Regions from separate parts of the Streptomyces sp. NPDC044921 genome, predicted to be linked through region 1. Evidence: predicted binding sites of a transcription regulator. Region 1 holds the regulator's gene; the other holds the start of a gene.
The links. Region 1 encodes HspR, which represses chaperone genes until heat shock. Its sites were predicted from a motif close to TTGAGNNNNNNNNNCTCAA; they were not measured.
Positions count from the first base shown of each region.

Region 1 (10,078 bases):
GTTCCGCGACCCGGGCGCGGCGCCCGTGGACCACGTCGCCGTGTGGCTGGTGACGGCGCTGGCGTCGAGCAAGTTCTACCTGCTGTTCTCGTTCCTGTTCGGCTACAGCTTCACCCTGCAGACGGCCTCCGCCGAGCGGAACGGCGGGAACCCCACCGCGCGGTTCCTGCGCCGGTCCCTGGGCCTGGTGCTGCTCGGCCTGGCGCACGCGGTCCTGTTGTACACCGGCGACATCCTCATGGCCTACGGCCTGCTGGGTCTGGTCCTGTGGGGGGCGCGGCGGGCCGCGCCGGCCACGGCCGTGAAGGCCGCCGCCTGGATCCACGGCGTGTTCGGCGCCGTCCTCGTCGGGCTGGGGGCGCTCACCACGGCGGTGGACGAGGTGGAACCGGTGCCGCACGGGGCGATCGCCGAGGCCGTGGCCGCCTACCGCGGCACCGCCGGCACGGTGGTACGGGAGAACCTGGACCGGCTGCCGCTCACCTTCGCCGCCATGCTCCTGATGGCGCCGGGCGTGCTCGCGGCCTTCCTCCTCGGTCTGGCCGCGGGCCGGCGGCGCCTGCTCGCTCCCGGCGGGGTGGGCCGCGCCCGGCTGCGGCGGACCGCGGCCGCCGGACTGGCCGTGGGAGTCCCGGGAGCTGTCTTCTTCGCCTCCGCCGCCCAGGGGCCGCTGGACGACCGCTGGCACCTCCTGGGCGTCGGCGTGGGGACCCTGACGGCCCCGGCCCTGTCGGCCGCGTACGCGTGCCTGCTGCTGCTCCTGCTGGACTCGCCCCGGGCGGACCGCGTGCGGCGGCTCTTCGTCCCGGCGGGCCGCCTCGCGCTGACGAACTACCTCGGGCAGTCCCTGGTCGTGATGTGCCTGGCGACGGCGTACGGCCTGTCCCTGTACGGGCGTCTGGGAGCGGCCGCCGTGCTGCTGCTCGCCCTCGCCGTGTACGCCCTCCAGCTGGCTCTGAGCACGGCGTGGCTGCGGCGTTTCCGGTACGGGCCCGCCGAGTGGCTGCTCCGGGCGCTCACGCTGGCGGAACGCCCGGGGCGGGCCCGCGTCCCGCGAGCGCCCGAACCGGCCGGCTGAGACCGGCGGCCCGGCCGGGACCGGGCCGCGCTAGTCGAGACCCGCCGCCTCGCACGCCGCCTTGTACCTGGCCGTGCAGATGTCCGACAGCTTGTAGATGTCGTCGGCCACGACGGTGTCCTTGATGTTCTCCTTGGTCAGCGCCACCACCGGCACGAGCTGCGCCGGGATGCCCTTGTGGGTGGGGCTGTCGACCTTGTCCCGGGCGAGGGCGGCGAACTGGATGTCCCGGCCCTGCACCTTGGCGACGGCCATCTCCGCGGCGTTCTCCGCCTCCTGCGGGTACGACTTGTAGACGCTCATGTACTGCTCGCCCGCGAGGATCCGCTGCACGGCCGCCAGTTCCGCGTCCTGGCCGGTGATCGGCGGCAGGTCGGTCACGCCCGCGGCCTTGAGGGCCTTGACGATGCCGCCGGCCATGCCGTCGTTGGCCGAGTAGACGGCCTTGATGTCGTCCTTGCCGATCTTCGCGATCGCCTCGGCCATGTTGGCCTCGGCGTTCTCCGGCTTCCAGTCCTTGGTGTCGAAGGACTGCGCGATCGTCACCTTGCCGTTCAGCTCGGACAGCGCCCCGGCCTTGAACTGCTTGGCGTTGGGGTCCGTGGACGAGCCGTTCATCATGACGATCTTGTCGGACAGGCTCGCCTTCTCGCCGATGGCCTCCAGCAGGGAGCGCCCCTGGACCTCGCCGACCAGTTCGTTGTCGAAGGAGATGTACGCGTCGATGGGGCCCTCGGCCAGCCGGTCGTAGGCGATGACCGGGATCCCGGCCTCCTTCGCCTTCTTCACGCCGTCGGCGATGGCGTGCGAGTCGACCGCGTCCAGCAGGATCACGTCGACCCGGTCGTCGATCATCCGCTGCATCTGGTCGGCCTGCTTGTCGGCGCTCGCCTCGGCGTTGGCGTACTCGACGCGGCCCTTGTCGTTGGTGAGGGACTCGACCTTCCGCTTGATGATCGGGTAGTCGAAGTTCTCGTAGCGCGTGTTGGCCTTCTCCGGCAGCAGCAGGCCCACCGTGATGTCGTTGCCCTTGGTCGGGCTCGCGTCGTCACTGCTCCCGGTCGCGTTGAGCACGCCGCAGCCGGCGAGCGAGACGGAGATCGTGGCGGCGGCCACGGATATGGCGATACGACGACGCATGCGGGGGCTCACTTCGCGTGTGATTCGGACGTGGGCACAGCATTGCGGCCCATGTGTCTGAAAAGACAACGCGGACGCGCCCCCCAGCGTCAAGCGGAACCACTTAACGAGATGACAACACCACGCTCCGCAGCAGTTGTGAAGACTCTGCGGAACCGCCTTCAAGTGCCGCACACCACCCGGTCATCGGCGGGGCGGCCGGAAAAACCGCCGCAAGGGACCCAAGGCGCACGAAAAGGGCCGGGAGTCAACTCCCGGCCCTCTCCTGGTGCCTGCCGGCCACACACCGCGCCGGTCAGTCCGACGTCTGCTGCCGCTTCGGCCGCCACACCACCAGCGCGCTGGTCTGCTGCACCTCCTGGTACGGCACCAGGTCCCGGCGGTACGACGCGTGCACCGCCGCCTCGCGCTGGCGCATGGCCGCCGCGGCGCCGTCGAGCGCGTCCTCCAGCTCGGCCACCCGGGCCTGGAGGGCCGCGACCTGGTTCTCCAGTTCGATGATGCGCTTGATTCCGGCCAGGTTGATGCCCTCGTCCTGCGACAACTGCTGCACCTGGCGGAGCAGTTCGATGTCGCGGGCCGAGTAGCGCCGGCCCCGGCCGGCCGTGCGGTCCGGGGACACCAGGCCCAGACGGTCGTACTGGCGCAGGGTCTGCGGGTGCAGGCCGGACAGCTGGGCCGCCACCGAGATGACGTAGACCGGGGTCTCCTCGGTCAGTTCATACGGGTTGCGTCGACGACCGTCCATCTGACTCATGCTCCCTTCGCGGCCTGGAACAGCTCCGCCCGCGGATCCTCACCCGCGGTCGCCTCGCGATACGCCTCGAGTGCGTCACGAGCCTTCCCCGTCAGGTCCTTCGGGACACTCACCTCGACGGTGACCAGGAGGTCCCCGCGGGTGCCGTCCTTGCGGACCGCGCCCTTGCCCCGGGCGCGCATCGTACGGCCGTTCGGCGTGCCCGGGGGCAGCTTCAGCGTGACGGGCGGGCCGCCCAGCGTCGGCACCCGGACCTCGCCGCCGAGGGCCGCCTCGGCGAACGTGACCGGGACGGTGACGGTGAGGTTGTCGTCCTTGCGGCCGAACACCGGGTGGGAGTCGACGTGCACGACGACGTACAGGTCGCCCGCCGGACCGCCGCGCTCGCCCGGCGCGCCCTTGCCGCGCAGCCGGATCCGCTGGCCGTCGCTGACGCCCGCGGGGATGCGCACCTGCATGGTCCGCGAGGACTTGGCCCGGCCGCTGCCCTTGCAGACGTCGCAGGGGGTCTCGGCGATCAGGCCGCGGCCCTTGCAGTCCGGGCAGGGGTCGGTGAGCGAGAAGCCGCCACCGCTGCCCCGGGCGACCTGCCCGGTGCCGACGCAGGTCGGGCACACGCGCGGTGTGCCGTTCTTGTCGCCGGTGCCCGAACAGGCCTTGCAGGGCGACTGCGAGGACATCCGCAGCGGCACGGTCGCGCCCTCGATCGCCTCCGTGAAGCTGAGCGTGACCTCGGACTCGATGTCCTGGCCGCGCCGGGGCTGGGTACGCGTGCCCGGGCCGGCGCCGCCGCGGTTGAACAGGCCCCCGAAGACGTCACCGAGGCCGCCGCCGAAGCCGCCGGCGCCCTGGCCCCCCTGGCCGCCCCCGAAGAGGTCGCCCAGGTCGAAGTTGAAGGAGCCGCCCGCGCCGCCGGGCCCGGGGCGGAAGCCGCCGTTGCCGAAGAGGGCGCGTGCCTCGTCGTACTCCTTGCGCTTCTTGGGGTCACCGAGGATGTCGTTGGCCTCGGAGATCTCCTTGAAGCGCTCCTCGGCCTTGACGTTTCCCTTGTTGGCGTCCGGGTGGTACTCGCGGGCGAGCTTCCGGTACGCCTTCTTGATCTCGGCCTCGGTGGCGTCCTTGGGGACGCCGAGGACCTTGTAGTAGTCCTTCTCGATGAAGTCCTTGGTGCTCATCCTCGACGCCCCTCCTTCCCTTCGTCCACGTCAGCCCTCGTCCGGGCCACCGCTCTCCTTGTCGTCGGCGTCGGCGGACTCCTCCGCCTTGACCGTCTGTGCCCCCGGCTGGGGTTCGGCCACCGCCACCCGCGCGGGGCGGATGGTGCGCTCGCCGATCCGGTACCCGGGCTGCAGAATCGCCACGCAGGTCGTCTCGGTGACGTCCGGCGCGTAGCTGTGCATCAGGGCTTCGTGGATCGTCGGGTCGAAGGGCTCGCCCTCCTTGCCGAACTGCTGCAGGCCCATCTTCGCCGCGGTGCTCTCCAGCGACTCGGCGACGGACTTGAAGCCGCCGACCAGTTCGCCGTGTTCGCGGGCGCGGCCGATGTCGTCGAGCACGGGCAGGAGCTCGGTCAGGAGGTTCGCGATGGCGATCTCCTTGACCGCGATCCGGTCGCGCTCGACCCGGCGGCGGTAATTCTGGTACTCGGCCTGGAGGCGCTGGAGGTCCGCGGTGCGCTCACTGAGCGCGGTGCGCACCTGGTCCAGCTGGGCCACCAGACCGGCGTCCTGGCCCGTGTCCCCGGCCGGGGCCGCCTTCTCCTCGGAGGAGGAGGCGGCCTTCGGCTCGGCGTCGTCGGAGGTGGCGCCGGAAGGGACGTCGGGCTGCTGCTCGTCGAAGCCCGGGGTCTCCTCCGTCACGCGGCACCGTCCTTCCGGTCCTCGTCGACGATCTCGGCGTCGACGACGTCGTCGTCGGCCTTGGCGTCACCGGCACCCGCGCCGGCTCCGGCGGAGGCACCGCCGGCGGCCTGGGCGCCCTGCGCGTCGGCGTACATGGCCTGGCCCAGCTTCTGGGAGACGGCCGCGACCTTCTCCGTGGCGGTGCGGATCTCGGCCGTGTCCTCGCCCTTGAGCTTCTCCTTCAGCTCGCCGACGGCCTGCTCGACCTCGGTCCTGATCTCGCCCGGGACCTTGTCCTCGTTGTCCTTGAGGAACTTCTCGGTCTGGTAGACGAGCTGCTCGCCCTGGTTGCGGGTCTCGGCGGCCTCGCGGCGCTTGTGGTCCTCCTCCGCGTAGCGCTCGGCCTCCTCGCGCATGCGGTCGACCTCGTCCTTCGGCAGCGAGGAGCCGCCGGTGACGGTCATCTTCTGCTCCTTGCCCGTGCCCAGGTCCTTGGCGGTCACGTGCATGATGCCGTTGGCGTCGATGTCGAAGGACACCTCGATCTGCGGGACGCCGCGGGGCGCCGGGGGCAGACCGGTCAGCTCGAACATCCCGAGCTTCTTGTTGTACGCCGCGATCTCGCGCTCGCCCTGGTAGACCTGGATCTGCACGGACGGCTGGTTGTCCTCGGCGGTGGTGAAGATCTCGGACCGCTTGGTCGGGATCGTCGTGTTCCGCTCGATGAGCTTGGTCATGATGCCGCCCTTGGTCTCGATGCCGAGGGACAGCGGGGTGACGTCGAGGAGCAGGACGTCCTTGACCTCGCCCTTGAGGACACCGGCCTGCAGGGCGGCGCCGATGGCGACGACCTCGTCCGGGTTGACGCCCTTGTTGGCGTCCTTGCCGCCGGTCAGCTCCTTGACGAGCTCGGCGACGGCGGGCATGCGGGTCGAGCCGCCGACCAGGACCACGTGGTCGATCTCGCTGATGGAGATGCCGGCGTCCTTGATGACGTTGTGGAACGGCGTCTTGCAGCGCTCCAGCAGGTCCGCGGTCAGCTGCTGGAACTGGGCGCGGGTGAGCTTCTCGTCGAGGTGCAGGGGGCCCTCGGCGGAGGCGGTGATGTAGGGCAGGTTGATCGAGGTCTCGGTGGACGAGGACAGCTCGATCTTCGCCTTCTCGGCGGCCTCGCGCAGACGCTGCAGGGCCATCTTGTCCTTGCCCAGGTCCACGCCGTGGCCGGACTGGAACTGCTGGACCAGGTAGTCGACGATGCGCTGGTCCCAGTCGTCGCCACCGAGGTGGTTGTCACCGTTGGTGGCCTTCACCTCGACGACGCCGTCGCCGATCTCCAGCAGCGAGACGTCGAACGTACCGCCACCGAGGTCGAAGACCAGGATGGTCTGGTCGTCCTTGTCGAGGCCGTACGCCAGGGCGGCCGCGGTCGGCTCGTTGACGATGCGCAGCACGTTCAGGCCGGCGATCTCGCCGGCCTCCTTCGTGGCCTGGCGCTCGGAGTCGTTGAAGTACGCCGGGACGGTGATGACCGCGTCGGTCACCTTCTCGCCCAGGTAGGCCTCGGCGTCCCGCTTCAGCTTCTGCAGCACGAAGGCGCTGATCTGCTGCGGGTTGAAGGGCTTGCCGTCGAGCTCGATCTTCCAGTCCGTGCCCATGTGGCGCTTGACGGACCGGATGGTCCGGTCCACGTTCGTGACCGCCTGGCGCTTGGCGACCTCGCCGACGAGCACCTCACCGTTCTTCGCGAAGGCGACGACGGACGGCGTGGTCCTGGCGCCCTCGGCGTTGGTGATGACGGTGGGCTCGCCGCCCTCCAGAACGCTGACGACGGAGTTAGTCGTGCCCAGGTCGATGCCGACCGCACGTGCCATGGTTGATTCCTCCAGCTGACTTGAGTGGAACGGACTCAAGTGTGCACGACGGCCGTCGGCCGGTCAACAGAGCTGAGTCCGATGGACTCAAGTCTTATCCGCTCCTTACACGCACATGCCCTCTGATCTGCGGTGATACGGAGCGTGGATCGGCGTACACGGGAACACGGACGAGGACGAACACCACCACGAGCGCCCCACCCGCCACCCACCACAGGGCGTTGCCCCCGACCCGTTCGGCGTGCGCGAGTACCCCGACGAGCACGCCCGAGACCGCCGCGAGGCCCAGCAGCAGGGTGACGCCCGGCACGGTCAGCCCCAGCCGTCTGAGCCGGTGCGCGAGGTGGTCGGGCCCGCCGCGGACCACGGGGCGCCCGCCCAGCCGCCGCGCCAGCACCACCAGGACGGCGTCGGCGCTCGCCAGGGCCGTCAGCGCGAACAGCACCCCCGCGCTCTCGCCGAGCCCGAACCCGGCCCGGACGTGCACCAGGCCGAGCGCGATGACGAACCCGGCGGCCATGGAGCCGCAGCTGCCCAGGCCCACGCGCGCGGGGTGCCAGTTGTGCAGCAGGAACCCGGTCAGCGCCGCGGCCAGCACGCTCATCAGCCCGGCGATCCCGTCCATGACGTCGACCGCCGCGCACGCCGCCACGCCGAAGGCGGTCACCACCCCGGCCGTCCCCGCGAGCCCGTCGGCGTGGTCGAGCCCCCGGAAGGCGAGGGTCACCCCCACGGCCCAGACGACGGCGAGCAGCCCGGGCCCCACGCCCGCCTCCCCGTACGGCACGACGCACGCCGCCGCCACGGCCGTACCGGCGGCCAGCACGCGCCGCCGCAGCCGCCACACGTCGTCGGCGAGCCCGAGCAGGGCGACGGCGCCGCCGGCGGCGAGCAGCCCGCCCGTCCCGCTCCCGCCCGCACCCCCCTGCCCGACCCCCACGACCACCCCGGTGACGGCCACGACGGCCACACCGCCGGACAGCGGCACCTCCCGCTGCCGCCGCCGCTCGACCAGGCGCAGCCTGCGGGCGGGGATCCGCAGGACGGCCGCGAGCAGGGCGGTGAGCACGAGGGCGGTGGCGGCGGCAGCGATCCCGTAGAGCACGGATATAAGTTAGGCGTCACTATGACAATTCGGTACGAATAACACGACAGGATCGCGGCCGGATTCCGCACCGCTTCTGAGGCGACCCTCAGCGATTCAGATCACTGCCCACCCGGCTACAGTGCGGCGGAAGATAGGGGTAGTCTCAGACGGACTGCATAAGTTACCGCTTAGTAATTTCGGGGAACCCTCCATCGCGACAGGTCCACCCCGACGAAACCCTCGCAGGCCCGAGGAGCCCCCATGCAACTCGCCGCGATCATCGTGTCGCTGGTACTGACCGTGGTCGGCGTCGCGCTGCTCGCACGCGCGATCGGCCAGTTCGTCCGGTACTTCAAGCTGGGCCAGCCCGTGCCCGCCGGTACCCGGACCGACAACCCCTACCAGCGCAGCGTGACCCTGGTGAAGGAGTTCCTCGGCCACACGCGCATGAACCGGTGGGGCATCGTCGGCATCGCCCACTGGTTCGTCGCGGTCGGCTTCCTGACGCTGCCGCCGACCCTCGCCCAGGCCTTCGGCCAGCTGTTCCAGGCCGACTGGGTGCTGCCGGTCATCGGCACGTTCCTGCCGTTCGAGCTGTACATCGAGTTCATCGGCGTGATGACGGTCCTCGGCATCGCGGTCCTCATCGCGATCCGCCTGCTGAACCTGCCCAACCGGCCCGGCCGCAAGTCCCGCTTCGCGGGCTCCAAGGCCGGCCAGGCCTACTTCGTCGAGTACGTCATCCTCACCATCGGCCTGGCGATCTACGTGCTCCGCGGCCTGGAGGGCGCGCTCCACCACGTCGACCACTACGAGGCCTCCTACTTCGCCTCGTACCCGCTGGTCCTCGCCTTCGACGGCCTGTCGGTCACGACGCTGCAGAACCTGGTCTACCTGGTCGCGATGATCAAGATCGGCACCTCGTTCATCTGGATGATCGTGGTGTCGCTCAACACCAACATGGGCATCGCCTGGCACCGCTTCCTGGCGTTCCCGAACATCTGGTTCAAGCGCGAGTCCAGCGGCGGCACGGCTCTGGGAGCCCTGCAGCCGATGACGTCCGGCGGCAAGCCGATCGACTTCACCGACCCGGGCGACGACGACGTCTTCGGCGTCTCCCAGGTCGAGCAGTTCTCCTGGAAGGGCCTGCTGGACTTCTCCACCTGCACCGAGTGCGGCCGCTGCCAGTCGCAGTGCCCCGCCTGGAACACGGGCAAGCCCCTCTCCCCCAAGCTGCTGATCATGTCGCTGCGCGACCACGCGCACGCCAAGGCGCCGTACCTGCTGGCCGGCGGCGGCAAGACGATGGAGGGCGAGGAGAAGGCGTCCGAGGAGCAGCTGAAGGACGTCCCGGCGTCGGCCCTGGCCGAGGCCGAGCGCCCCCTGGTCGGCACGCTGGAGGACAACGGCGTCATCGACCCGGACGTCCTGTGGTCCTGCACCACCTGCGGCGCGTGCGTCGAGCAGTGCCCGGTGGACATCGAGCACGTCGACCACATCGTCGACATGCGCCGCTACCAGGTCATGATCGAGTCCGCGTTCCCGTCCGAGGCGGGCACGATGCTCAAGAACCTGGAGAAGAAGGGCAACCCCTGGGGCCTGGCGAAGAAGCAGCGCCTGGAGTGGCTCAAGGAGGTCGACTTCGAGGTCCCGGTCGTCGGCAAGGACATCGAGGACCTGTCCGAGGTCGAGTACCTGTACTGGGTCGGCTGCGCGGGCGCCCTGGAGGACCGGGCCAAGAAGACCACGAAGGCCTTCGCGGAACTCCTCCACATCGCGGGCGTCAAGTTCGCGATCATGGGTGGCGACGAGAAGTGCACCGGTGACTCCGCCCGCCGCCTGGGCAACGAGCCCCTCTTCCAGGAGCTCGGCATGGAGAACGTCATGGCGCTGAACATGGCGTTCGGCGAGGAGATGGACGACGACGGCAAGGTGACGCCCGAGTCGGCGAAGCCGAAGTCCGCGAAGAAGATCGTCGCCACCTGCCCGCACTGCCTCAACACGCTCGGCAACGAGTACCCGCAGCTCGGCGGCGACTACGAGGTCATCCACCACACGCAGCTGCTGCAGCACCTGGTGGACGAGGGCAGGCTCATCCCGGTCACGCCGGTCGAGGGCATCATCACGTACCACGACCCGTGCTACCTGGGCCGCCACAACAAGATCTACACGCCCCCGCGCGAGATCATCGCGGCCGTCCCCGGCGTCCGCAACGAGGAGATGCACCGCCACAAGGAGCGGGGCTTCTGCTGCGGCGCGGGCGGCGCCCGGATGTGGATGGAAGAGCGCATCGGCAAGCGCATC
Region 1 is NZ_JBWKIF010000006.1:230,323-240,400, forward strand. Features, by position in the region: gene AC07DA_RS12155 (DUF418 domain-containing protein) at 1-1,078, shown strand, start outside; gene AC07DA_RS12160 (sugar ABC transporter substrate-binding protein) at 1,109-2,218, opposite strand; gene AC07DA_RS12165 (heat shock protein transcriptional repressor HspR) at 2,514-2,966, opposite strand; gene dnaJ (molecular chaperone DnaJ) at 2,972-4,150, opposite strand; gene grpE (nucleotide exchange factor GrpE) at 4,181-4,834, opposite strand; gene dnaK (molecular chaperone DnaK) at 4,831-6,687, opposite strand; gene AC07DA_RS12185 (MraY family glycosyltransferase) at 6,782-7,792, opposite strand; gene AC07DA_RS12190 ((Fe-S)-binding protein) at 8,036-10,078, shown strand, end outside.

Region 2 (10,078 bases), on a different contig from region 1:
GATCTCCGCCTGGAGCTCGGCACCCGGCAGCGGGTACAGCCGCTCGATGCGGATGATCGCCGTGTCCGTCACGCCGCGCTTCTGCCGCTCGGCGTCCAGGTCGTAGTAGACCTTGCCGGCGCAGAAGACGACCTTCTTCACCGCGGCCGGGTCGACCGACGTGTCGCCGATGACCGGCCGGAACTGCCCGGTCGTGAACTCCTCCGCCTTCGCCGCCGCCGCCTTCAGGCGCAGCATCGACTTCGGCGTGAAGACCACCAGCGGCTTGTGGTGCGGGTTGTGCACCTGCCACCGCAGGAGGTGGAAGTAGTTCGCCGGCGACGTCGGCATGGCGACCGTCATGTTGTTCTGGGCGCACATCTGGAGGAAGCGCTCCGGGCGGGCCGAGGAGTGGTCCGGGCCCTGGCCCTCGTAGCCGTGCGGCAGGAGCAGCACGACGCCGGAGGTCTGCGCCCACTTCTGCTCGGCCGACGAGATGAACTCGTCCACGACCGTCTGGGCGCCGTTGACGAAGTCGCCGAACTGCGCCTCCCACATCACGAGCGCCTCGGGGCGGGCCAGCGAGTAGCCGTACTCGAAGCCCATCGCCGCGTACTCGGACAGCAGGGAGTTGTAGACGTTCAGCCGCGCCTGGTCCTCGGAGAGGTACTGCAGCGGCGTGTACTCCTCGCCCGTGCTGCGGTCGATGATGACCGCGTGGCGCTGGCCGAACGTGCCGCGCTGCGAGTCCTGGCCCGCCAGGCGGACCGGGACGCCCTCCAGCAGCAGGGAGCCGATCGCGAGGGTCTCGCCCATGCCCCAGTCGATGGTGCCGTCCTCGACCATCGACGCCCGGCGCTGCAGCTGCGGCAGCAGACGCGGGTGGACGGTGACGTGGTCGGGGATGTTGACCTGGGACTCGGCGATCCGCTTGACGACCTCCGTGGTCACCGCGGTGTTCACGGCGACCGGGAACTCGGCCTGCGGGTCGGACGTCTCCACGATGTTCGGCTGCGAGGTGGCCTCGCGGACCTCCGTGAAGACCTTCTCCAGCTGGCCCTGGTAGTCCTGCAGCGCCTGCTCGGCCTCTTCCAGGGTGATGTCGCCGCGACCGATGAGGGACTCGGTGTACAGCTTGCGCACCGAGCGCTTCTTGTCGATCAGGTCGTACATCAGCGGCTGGGTGAAGGCCGGGTTGTCCGACTCGTTGTGACCGCGGCGGCGGTAGCAGATGAGGTCGATCACCACGTCCTTGTTGAACGCCTGGCGGAACTCGAAGGCGAGCCGCGCGACGCGGACCACGGCCTCCGGGTCGTCGCCGTTCACGTGGAAGATCGGGGCCTCGATCATGCGGGCCACGTCCGTCGCGTACATGGAGGAGCGCGAGGACTCGGGGGCCGCGGTGAAGCCGACCTGGTTGTTGATGACGATGTGGACCGTGCCGCCGGTGCGGTAGCCGCGCAGCTGCGACATGTTCAGGGTCTCGGCCACCACGCCCTGGCCCGCGAAGGCCGCGTCGCCGTGGATCGCCACCGGCAGGACCGTGAAGTCCGTGCCGCCCTTGCCGATGATGTCCTGCTTGGCGCGGGAGACGCCCTCAAGGACGGGGTCGACGGCTTCGAGGTGCGAGGGGTTCGCGACCAGGGAGACCTTGATCTGCTCGCCGTCGAGGCCGGTGAAGGTGCCCTCGGCGCCCAGGTGGTACTTCACGTCGCCGGAGCCGTGCATCGACTTCGGGTCGAGGTTGCCCTCGAACTCGCGGAAGATCTGCGCGTACGACTTGCCGACGATGTTCGCCAGGACGTTCAGGCGGCCGCGGTGGGCCATGCCGATGACGACCTCGTCCAGGCGGGACTCGGCGGCCGAGTCCAGCACGGCGTCCAGCAGCGGGATGACGGACTCGCCGCCCTCCAGGGAGAAGCGCTTCTGGCCGACGTACTTGGTCTGCAGGAACGTCTCGAACGCCTCGGCCGCGTTCAGCCGGCGCAGGATGCGCAGCTGCTCCTCGCGCTCCGGCTTGGAGTGCGGGCGCTCCACGCGGTCCTGGATCCACTTGCGCTGCTTGGGGTCCTGGATGTGCATGAACTCGATGCCGGTGGTGCGGCAGTACGAGTCGCGCAGGACGCCGAGGATGTCGCGCAGCTTCATCATCGACTTGCCGGCGAAGCCGCCGACGGCGAACTCGCGCTCCAGGTCCCAGAGCGTGAGGCCGTGCTCGGTGATGTCCAGGTCGGGGTGCTTGCGCTGCTGGTACTCCAGCGGGTCGGTGTCGGCCATGACGTGGCCGCGGACCCGGTAGGAGTGGATCAGCTCGAAGACGCGGGCGGCCTTGGTGACGTCGTCGTCGTGGCTGGCGTCGATGTCCTTGAGCCAGCGGACCGGCTCGTAGGGGATGCGCAGGGCCTCGAAGATGTCGTCGTAGAAGCCGTTCTCGCCGAGCAGCAGGTTGGCGACCTGGCGGAGGAACTCGCCGGAGGCGGCGCCCTGGATCACCCGGTGGTCGTAGGTCGACGTGAGCGTCATGACCTTCGAGATGCCGAGCTTGTTCAGGGTGTCCTGGGAGGTGCCCTGGAACTCCGCGGGGTAGTCCATGGAGCCGACGCCCATGATCACGGACTGGCCGGGCATCAGACGCGGTACCGAGTGGACCGTGCCCAGGCCGCCGGGGTTGGTCAGGGAGACCGTGACGCCGGTGAAGTCGTCCATCGTCAGCTTGCCGTCGCGGGCGCGGCGGACGATGTCCTCGTAGGCCTGCCAGAACTCGAAGAAGTTCAGCGTCTCGGCCTTCTTGATCGCCGCGACGACGAGCTGGCGGTCGCCGTTGGGCTTGACCAGGTCGATGGCGAGACCGAGGTTGACGTGCTCCGGCTTGACCAGGGTCGGCTTGCCGTCCACCTTCGCGAACGAGTAGTTCATCGCCGGCATGGCCTTGATCGCCTGGACCATGGCGTAACCGATGAGGTGCGTGAAGGAGATCTTCCCGCCGCGCGCCCGCTTGAGGTGGTTGTTGATGACGATGCGGTTGTCGAAGAGCAGCTTCACCGGGACCGCGCGCACGGACGTGGCCGTGGGCAGCTCCAGGGAGGCGTCCATGTTCTTCGCGACCGCGGCCGCCGGGCCGCGCAGCACGACCTGCTCGGGGCCGGCAGGGGCCTCGGCGGCGGGCTCGGCCTTCTTCGCCGGGGTGGCCGGCTTGGCGGCGGCCGGCTGAGCGGGCGCCGGGGCGGCCTTCGCGGGGGCCGGGGCGGCCTTCGCGGGAGCGGCGGCCTGGGCCGGGGCCTGCGCGGCGGGCTTCGCCTGGGCCGGAGCCGGAGCCGGAGCCGGGGCCTGCGCCGGAGCCTGCGCGGCGGCGGGCTTCTCGGCGGCGGGCTTCTCGGCCGCCGGGGCGGAGGCCTGGGCCGGAGCGGCCGCGGCGGCGGGCTGAGCACTGGTGGTCCCCGCGGCCCCCGTGGCCGCGGTACCCGCCGGAGCCGGGGCGCCAGCGGCGCCCGGCTTGTAGTCGGCGAAGAAGTCCCACCAGGCTCGGTCTACCGAATTCGGGTCCTGGAGGTACTGCTGATAGATCTCGTCGACGAGCCACTCGTTGGCACCGAACGACGCGGCGGGGTTCTTGCCCGCTTGGTCGGTGTCGGTCGAGATGCTCGAGTTACTGGGGGACTGTGGCGACACGGCGGCAACCGCCCTCTTCCGCTTCACAAGATGATGGACAGCGGGAATCAAGGCTACGCCTCCCCGGGCGGGAAGGTCAGGCCGGGCCCGTTCAACGTCGCGCAAGTCACATCTTGGAGTGTGTTTCGGCGCTTGAAATGGCGGGAAACAAGCGTGGTTCCGCTTAAGAAGGGAAGGGTTGAGCGGGGCCTGACACGCCAGTGGCGCGGGCCTGTGCCTGATCACACGTGTCCGTCAGCGCGGACGCTGGTGGATCTTGTGGCTCCGCTTCGAACTTTACGTCAACTTGGCACAGATGGAAGTCCCGGAAGAGTGACAAGAATCCGGCAACCCCGCTCGGATTCGGCCACTCCGATCCGTCCGCCGTGCAGATCCACCGCCCAGCGGGCGATCGCCAGGCCGAGACCCGTGCCGCCGTCGCTGCCCGGCCCCTGGGGCCGCTTGGCGCTGCCGCGGTTGAACCGCTCGAAGACGCGGTGCCACTCGGACTTCGGAATGCCGGGGCCCTCGTCCAGGACCTCCAGCTCCAGTGACTCCGGCAGCGCGCCGCGCCGCGCCTTGACCGTCACCCGGCCGTGCGGCGGACTGTGCTTGACCGCGTTGTCGATGAGATTGGCCACCACCTGGTGGATGCGCTCCGGGTCGGCGTGCGCGGTCAACTCCGGTGGGTGCACGTCGAGGTGCAGGTGCACGTCCGTGCGGGTGTGACTGCCCGAACCGGTGGCGATGCCCGCGCGCACGGAGGCGACCATGTTGGCCTCCTTCAGCACGCCCGACAGGTACGGCCACACCTCGAACCGCCGCTTCCTCAGCGGGACGACGCCGTTGTCCAGGCGGGACAGGTCCAGCAGCGTCTCCACCAGCCGGCCGAGCCGCTCGGTCTGCTTCAGCGCCGTGCGCATCGTCTCCGGGTCGGCCTGGGTGACGCCGTCGACGATGTTCTCCAGCACCGCGCGCAGCCCGGCGATGGGCGTGCGCAGCTCGTGCGAGACGTTCGCCACCAGCTCCTTGCGCTGGCGGTCCTGGGCCTCCAGCTCGTCGGCCATGGCGTTGATGGTCACGGCCAGGTCGCCCAGCTCGTCACGGCGGTTCTCCCGCGTGCGGCGGGTGTAGTCGCCCTGCGAGATGGAGCGCGCCACGGCCGTCATCTCGTCCAGCGGCGCGGTGAGCGAATGGGCCACGAACTGCGTGATGAGCAGGGTGGCGATCATCGAGAAGACCGTGATGAAGCGCAGCTCCGTCTTCGTGTGCACCGCGATCACCGACAGGCCTGTCGTGATCAGCACCGAGATGACGACCAGCGCGCCCAGCTTGGTCTTGATCGAGAACGGGCTCACCTTCCCCCAGGGCTCCGGCTCCCCGGGGCTTCTCCGTGCAGCCGGCCCGCCGCTCATGGCGTCGGGGTCTCCAGGGCGTAGCCGACACCGTGCACGGTGCGGATCCGCTCGGCGCCGATCTTGCGGCGCAGCGCCTTGATGTGGCTGTCGACCGTGCGCGTGCCGGAGGCGTCCGCCCAGTCCCAGACCTCGGCGAGCAGCTGTTCGCGCGAGAGGACCGCGCGCGGGGTGTTGGCCAGGCACACCAGCAGGTCGAACTCGGTGGGCGTGAGGTGCACGTCCTCGCTGCGCACCCGGACGCGGCGCTGCGCGTGGTCGATCTCCAGTTCGCCCAGGCGCAGGATGCCGCTGCGCGGCGTCGCGGCGGCCAGCGCCGCCCGCTCCACGCGGCGCAGCAGCACGTGCACGCGCGCCGCCAGCTCCCGCATCGAGAACGGCTTGGTCATGTAGTCGTCCGCGCCGACGCCGAGACCGACCAGCATGTCGGTCTCGTCGTCGCGCGCGGTGAGCATCAGCACCGGCACCGGGCGGGCGGCCTGCACCCGGCGGCAGACCTCCAGACCGTCGAAGCCCGGCAGCATGATGTCGAGGATCAGCAGGTCGGGCTGCCACGCCTCGGCGGTGTCGACGGCGGCCGGACCGTCGCCCGCGGTTTGCACGAGGAATCCCTCGGCTCGCAGACGGGTCGCGATGGCGTCGACGATCGTGGCGTCGTCCTCGACCACGAGAACCCGGCGCTGTGCGCCCGGGGTGGCCGTCGCCGAACCGTTGTGGGAGGTCTGTGTCTGCTCCATCGCCCGCCCCTGGGGTGTGCTGTCCGGAATCAGTGGGGTGATTCCTTCTGACTGGCTATGCGTGCGCATCGTTGCGATTGACGCTTGAATGATCGGCGTCAGAGGAGCAGCGTACGGGCAGGCAGCACGCCTTTGCTATCCAGGGCGGATGCCGAGGTGCACGACGTCGGGAACGCCCCGGGCAACCGGGATCTCTTCGGTACGCACGTGTTGGAACCCGGCATTCCGCAAGGTTCCCTCGAATTCCGGAGACGGCTGTGCGGACCAGACGGCGAGGACCCCTCCGGGTCTCAACACCCGTGCGCAGCCCGCCAGTCCGGCTTCGCCGTAGAGATGCGCGTTGTCCTCAGTCACGGTCCAGTCGGGGCCGTTGTCGATGTCGAGGCACAGGGCGTCGTACGTGTCCGATGTCTCATTGACGTATGCGACGAGATCCGCTTCGACGATGTCCGTGCGGGGGTCGGCGAGGGCCCCGGCGGAGATCGCGGAGAGCGGGCCGTCGCGATGCCATTCGACGATCGCGGGCTCGCGTTCCACCACCGCGATCCGCCCCCAGCGCGGGTCCGCGGCGGCGTGTGCGAGGGAGAAGCCGACGCCGAGTCCGCCGATCAGCACGTCGGGGCGCTCCCGGCCCGGCAGGGCCTCCAGGGCGGCGTCGACGAGCCGCCGTTCCGAGCGGCCGTCGGAGGTGTCCATCAGGAAACAGCCGTTGGCGATGATCTCCAGCCGGTCGCCGTGCCGCCGCAGCACGACCTCGCCGTGCGGGCCCTCGCGCCGGTCCGGGACGTCAGGCGTGTCGTATGAGGTGGGCATCGGTTCATCCTGGCAGGTCCCGGTCGGCGTGGGCACGGGATTACCGGGGGAGGCCGCGGGGAGCGACGAGGCCGCCGTGTGCCGGCTGACTCGTGGCGCCCGTCACACAGCGGGGCGGGAGGCGGGCGAAGGCCGCACCCGACGGAAGGAACGCCCCCGTGAAACGCACCGCGCCGCCCCGCGAGACCTGGCCCTCGGCATCGCGACCCGGCCGCCGGTCCGGCACGCGACCCGGGCGGTGCCGGCCGGGGGCTGAAGCGCGCGGGCAGCCGGAGCGCCGCCGTGCTCGTGGGAGGCCGCCGGAGGACCGTACGCGCGCGGGGCTGCCGGGTGGTTCGAGTCCGCGCCCCGGTCTCGCGTGGTGGCCGCGGGCCGTTCACGCCCCCGCGAGGGCCGGCCGGTCGTGTCTGGCGCTGGTCAGCACGGCCGTGACCTCCCAGCCCAGCGTCTCGTAGAGGGCGCGCCCCGCGGGCGTGCCGGCCAGGACGCCGGTCCGCGCTCCCCGCCGGGCGGCGGCGCACTGCAGCGTCCGCATGACGAGGCCGCCCAGTCCCTTGCGGCGGTGTTCCGGGGCCGTCTCGATCCGGTCGGCGACGGCGGTGCCGCCGATCGTGGTGATCTGGCCGCGCGCCGCCAGGGAGCCGTCGGGGGCGGCCACCATCAGGTGGGTCACCGCGCCCCGCGGCCACGTGCGCAGCCGGTAGCCGTCGGGGACGTCCGGAGCGCCGTGCGCCGCCAGCGGGACCGTCATGAGGTAGCCGGGCTCGGGGTCGATCCACCAGCCGTCGTCCAGCCAGCCGGCGACCACCGCCGGGTCCCGGAAGGCCTTCAGCCACACGCCGTCCCCGGTGACCGCGCCGGCCACCTTGCGCACGGTCGTCTCGTCGAGGCCGTCGCCCGTCGCGCCGAACACGTGTCGTGTGACGTGCCCGTACAGCCCCACGTCGATCGTCCAGCCCCACGGCTCGGGCAGGGGCGGAGCCGCCCCGCGCGACACGACCCACCCGTCCACCCACGCCCGCACGGTCCTGTCCACGCCCGCTCCTGTAGTCAGATGTAATCGGTGAAAGGTCATCGTGTCCATTACCCGCGCCGACCTTACGCGCCGCTCCGTCGCCGGCGTCACCGGTGATCGCTCAGAGCGAACACCCCCCGGGGAACAACCGGCCGCCCTCAAGCATTGAGTCGGCATAGCTCAACTTGACTGCCGAAGGGGAGATCATGGCTTCGACGTCCACACCGCTCACCCTGCCCGTGCTGCCGCTCGACGACGAGGTCGTGCTGCCCGGGATGGTGGTCCCGCTGGACCTGAGCGACTCCGAGGTCCGTGCCGCGGTGGAGGCCGCCCAGGCCGCCGCTCGGACAACGCCCGGAAAGCCCCGGGTACTCCTGGTGCCACGCATCGACGGGACGTACGCGAACACCGGTGTCCTCGGCACCGTCGAGCAGGTCGGCCGGCTGGCCGACGGCGACCCGGGCGCCCTGATCCGCGGCCGGGGGCGGGTGAGGATCGGTGCGGGGACCACGGGCCCCGGCGCGGCCCTGTGGGTCGAGGGCACCGGCGTCGACGAGACCGTGCCGGAGCCGCTGCCCGGCCAGGTCGCCGAACTGGTCAAGGAGTACAAGGCCCTCGCCACCGCCTGGCTGCGCAAGCGCGGTGCCTGGCAGGTCGTCGACCGGGTCCAGGCCATCGACGACGTCTCGGCGCTGGCCGACAACTCCGGCTACTCGCCGTTCCTGACCACCGACCAGAAGGTCGAACTGCTGGAGACCACCGACCCGGTGGCCCGGCTCAAGCTCGCCACGCAGCAGCTGCGCGACCACCTGGCCGAGCAGGACGTGGCCGAGACCATCGCCAAGGACGTCCAGGAGGGCGTCGACAAGCAGCAGCGCGAGTTCCTGCTGCGGCGTCAGCTCGAAGCCGTCCGCAAGGAGCTGCGCGAGCTGAACGGCGAGCAGGAGGGCGAGGAGTCCGACGACTACCGCGCCCGGGTGGAGGCCGCCGACCTGCCCGAGAAGGTCCGCGAGGCCGCCCTGAAGGAGGTCGACAAGCTGGAGCGCTCCTCCGACCAGTCGCCCGAGGGCTCGTGGATCCGCACCTGGCTCGACACGGTCCTGGAGATGCCGTGGAACGAGCGCACCGAGGACGCCTACGACATCCAGGGCGCCAAGGCGGTCCTGGACGCCGAGCACGCCGGGCTGGAGGACGTCAAGGAGCGCATCACCGAGTACCTGGCGGTGCGCAAGCGGCGCAACGACCGGGGGCTGGGCGTCATCGGCGGGCGGCGCGGCGGTGCCGTGCTCGCGCTCGTCGGACCGCCCGGCGTCGGCAAGACCAGCCTCGGCGAGTCCGTCGCCCACGCGATGGGCCGCAAGTTCGTCCGCGTCGCCCTCGGCGGTGTCCGCGACGAGGCCGAGATCCGCGGCCACCGGCGCACCTACGTCGGCGCCCTGCCGGGCCGTGTCGTCCGGGCCATCAAGGAGGCCGGGTCGATGAACCCGGTCGTGCTCCTCGACGAGATCGACAAGGTCGGCTCGGACTTCCGGGGCGACCCGGCCGCCGCCCTGCTCGAAGTGCTCGACCCGGCGCAGAACCACACCTTCCGGGACCACTACCTGGAGGTCGAACTGGACCTGTCGGACGTGGTCTTCCTCGCCACCGCCAACGTCCTGGAGGCGATCCCCGAGGCCCTGGCCGACCGCATGGAGATCGTCCGCCTCGACGGCTACACCGAGGACGAGAAGGTCGTCATCGCCCGCGACCACCTGCTCCCGCGCCAGCTGGAGCGGGCCGGACTGGGCGCCGACGAGGTGACCATCGACGAGAGCGCCCTGCGCAAGCTCGCCGGCGAGTACACCCGCGAGGCGGGCGTGCGCACCCTGGAGCGGTCGATCGCCCGGCTGCTGCGCAAGGTCGCCGCCCAGCACGAACTGGGGGAGCGGGAGCTGCCGTTCACCGTCCGCGACGAGGACCTGCGCGACCTGATCGGCCGGCCGCACCACGTGCCCGAGTCCGCCCAGGACCCGGCCGAGCGCCGGACGTCCGTACCGGGCGTGGCCACCGGGCTCGCGGTGACCGGCGCGGGCGGTGACGTGCTCTTCGTCGAGGCGTCGCTGGCCGACCCGGAGACCGGCGCGGCCGGGCTGACCCTGACCGGTCAGCTGGGCGACGTGATGAAGGAGTCCGCGCAGATCGCGCTGAGCTTCCTGCGCTCCCACGGCGCCGAGCTCGAACTGCCGGTGGGCGACCTGAAGGACCGGGGGGTGCACATCCACTTCCCGGCGGGCGCGGTCCCCAAGGACGGTCCGAGCGCCGGCATCACGATGACCACGGCCCTCGCGTCCCTGCTGTCCGGGCGCCTGGTCCGCACGGACGTGGCCATGACCGGCGAGGTCTCGCTGACCGGGCGGGTCCTGCCGATCGGCGGTGTGAAGCAGAAGCTGCTCGCGGCGCACCGGGCGGGCGTCACCACCGTGATCATCCCC
Region 2 is NZ_JBWKIF010000003.1:48,518-58,595, forward strand. Features, by position in the region: gene AC07DA_RS05365 (multifunctional oxoglutarate decarboxylase/oxoglutarate dehydrogenase thiamine pyrophosphate-binding subunit/dihydrolipoyllysine-residue succinyltransferase subunit) at 1-3,648, opposite strand, end outside; gene AC07DA_RS05370 (HAMP domain-containing sensor histidine kinase) at 3,930-5,042, opposite strand; gene AC07DA_RS05375 (response regulator transcription factor) at 5,039-5,779, opposite strand; gene AC07DA_RS05380 (spermidine synthase family protein) at 5,915-6,592, opposite strand; gene AC07DA_RS05385 (GNAT family N-acetyltransferase) at 6,969-7,628, opposite strand; gene lon (endopeptidase La) at 7,814-10,078, shown strand, end outside.
Region 2: a site for HspR is predicted at 7,773-7,791, ahead of lon (endopeptidase La). Genes of this name have one in related genera too.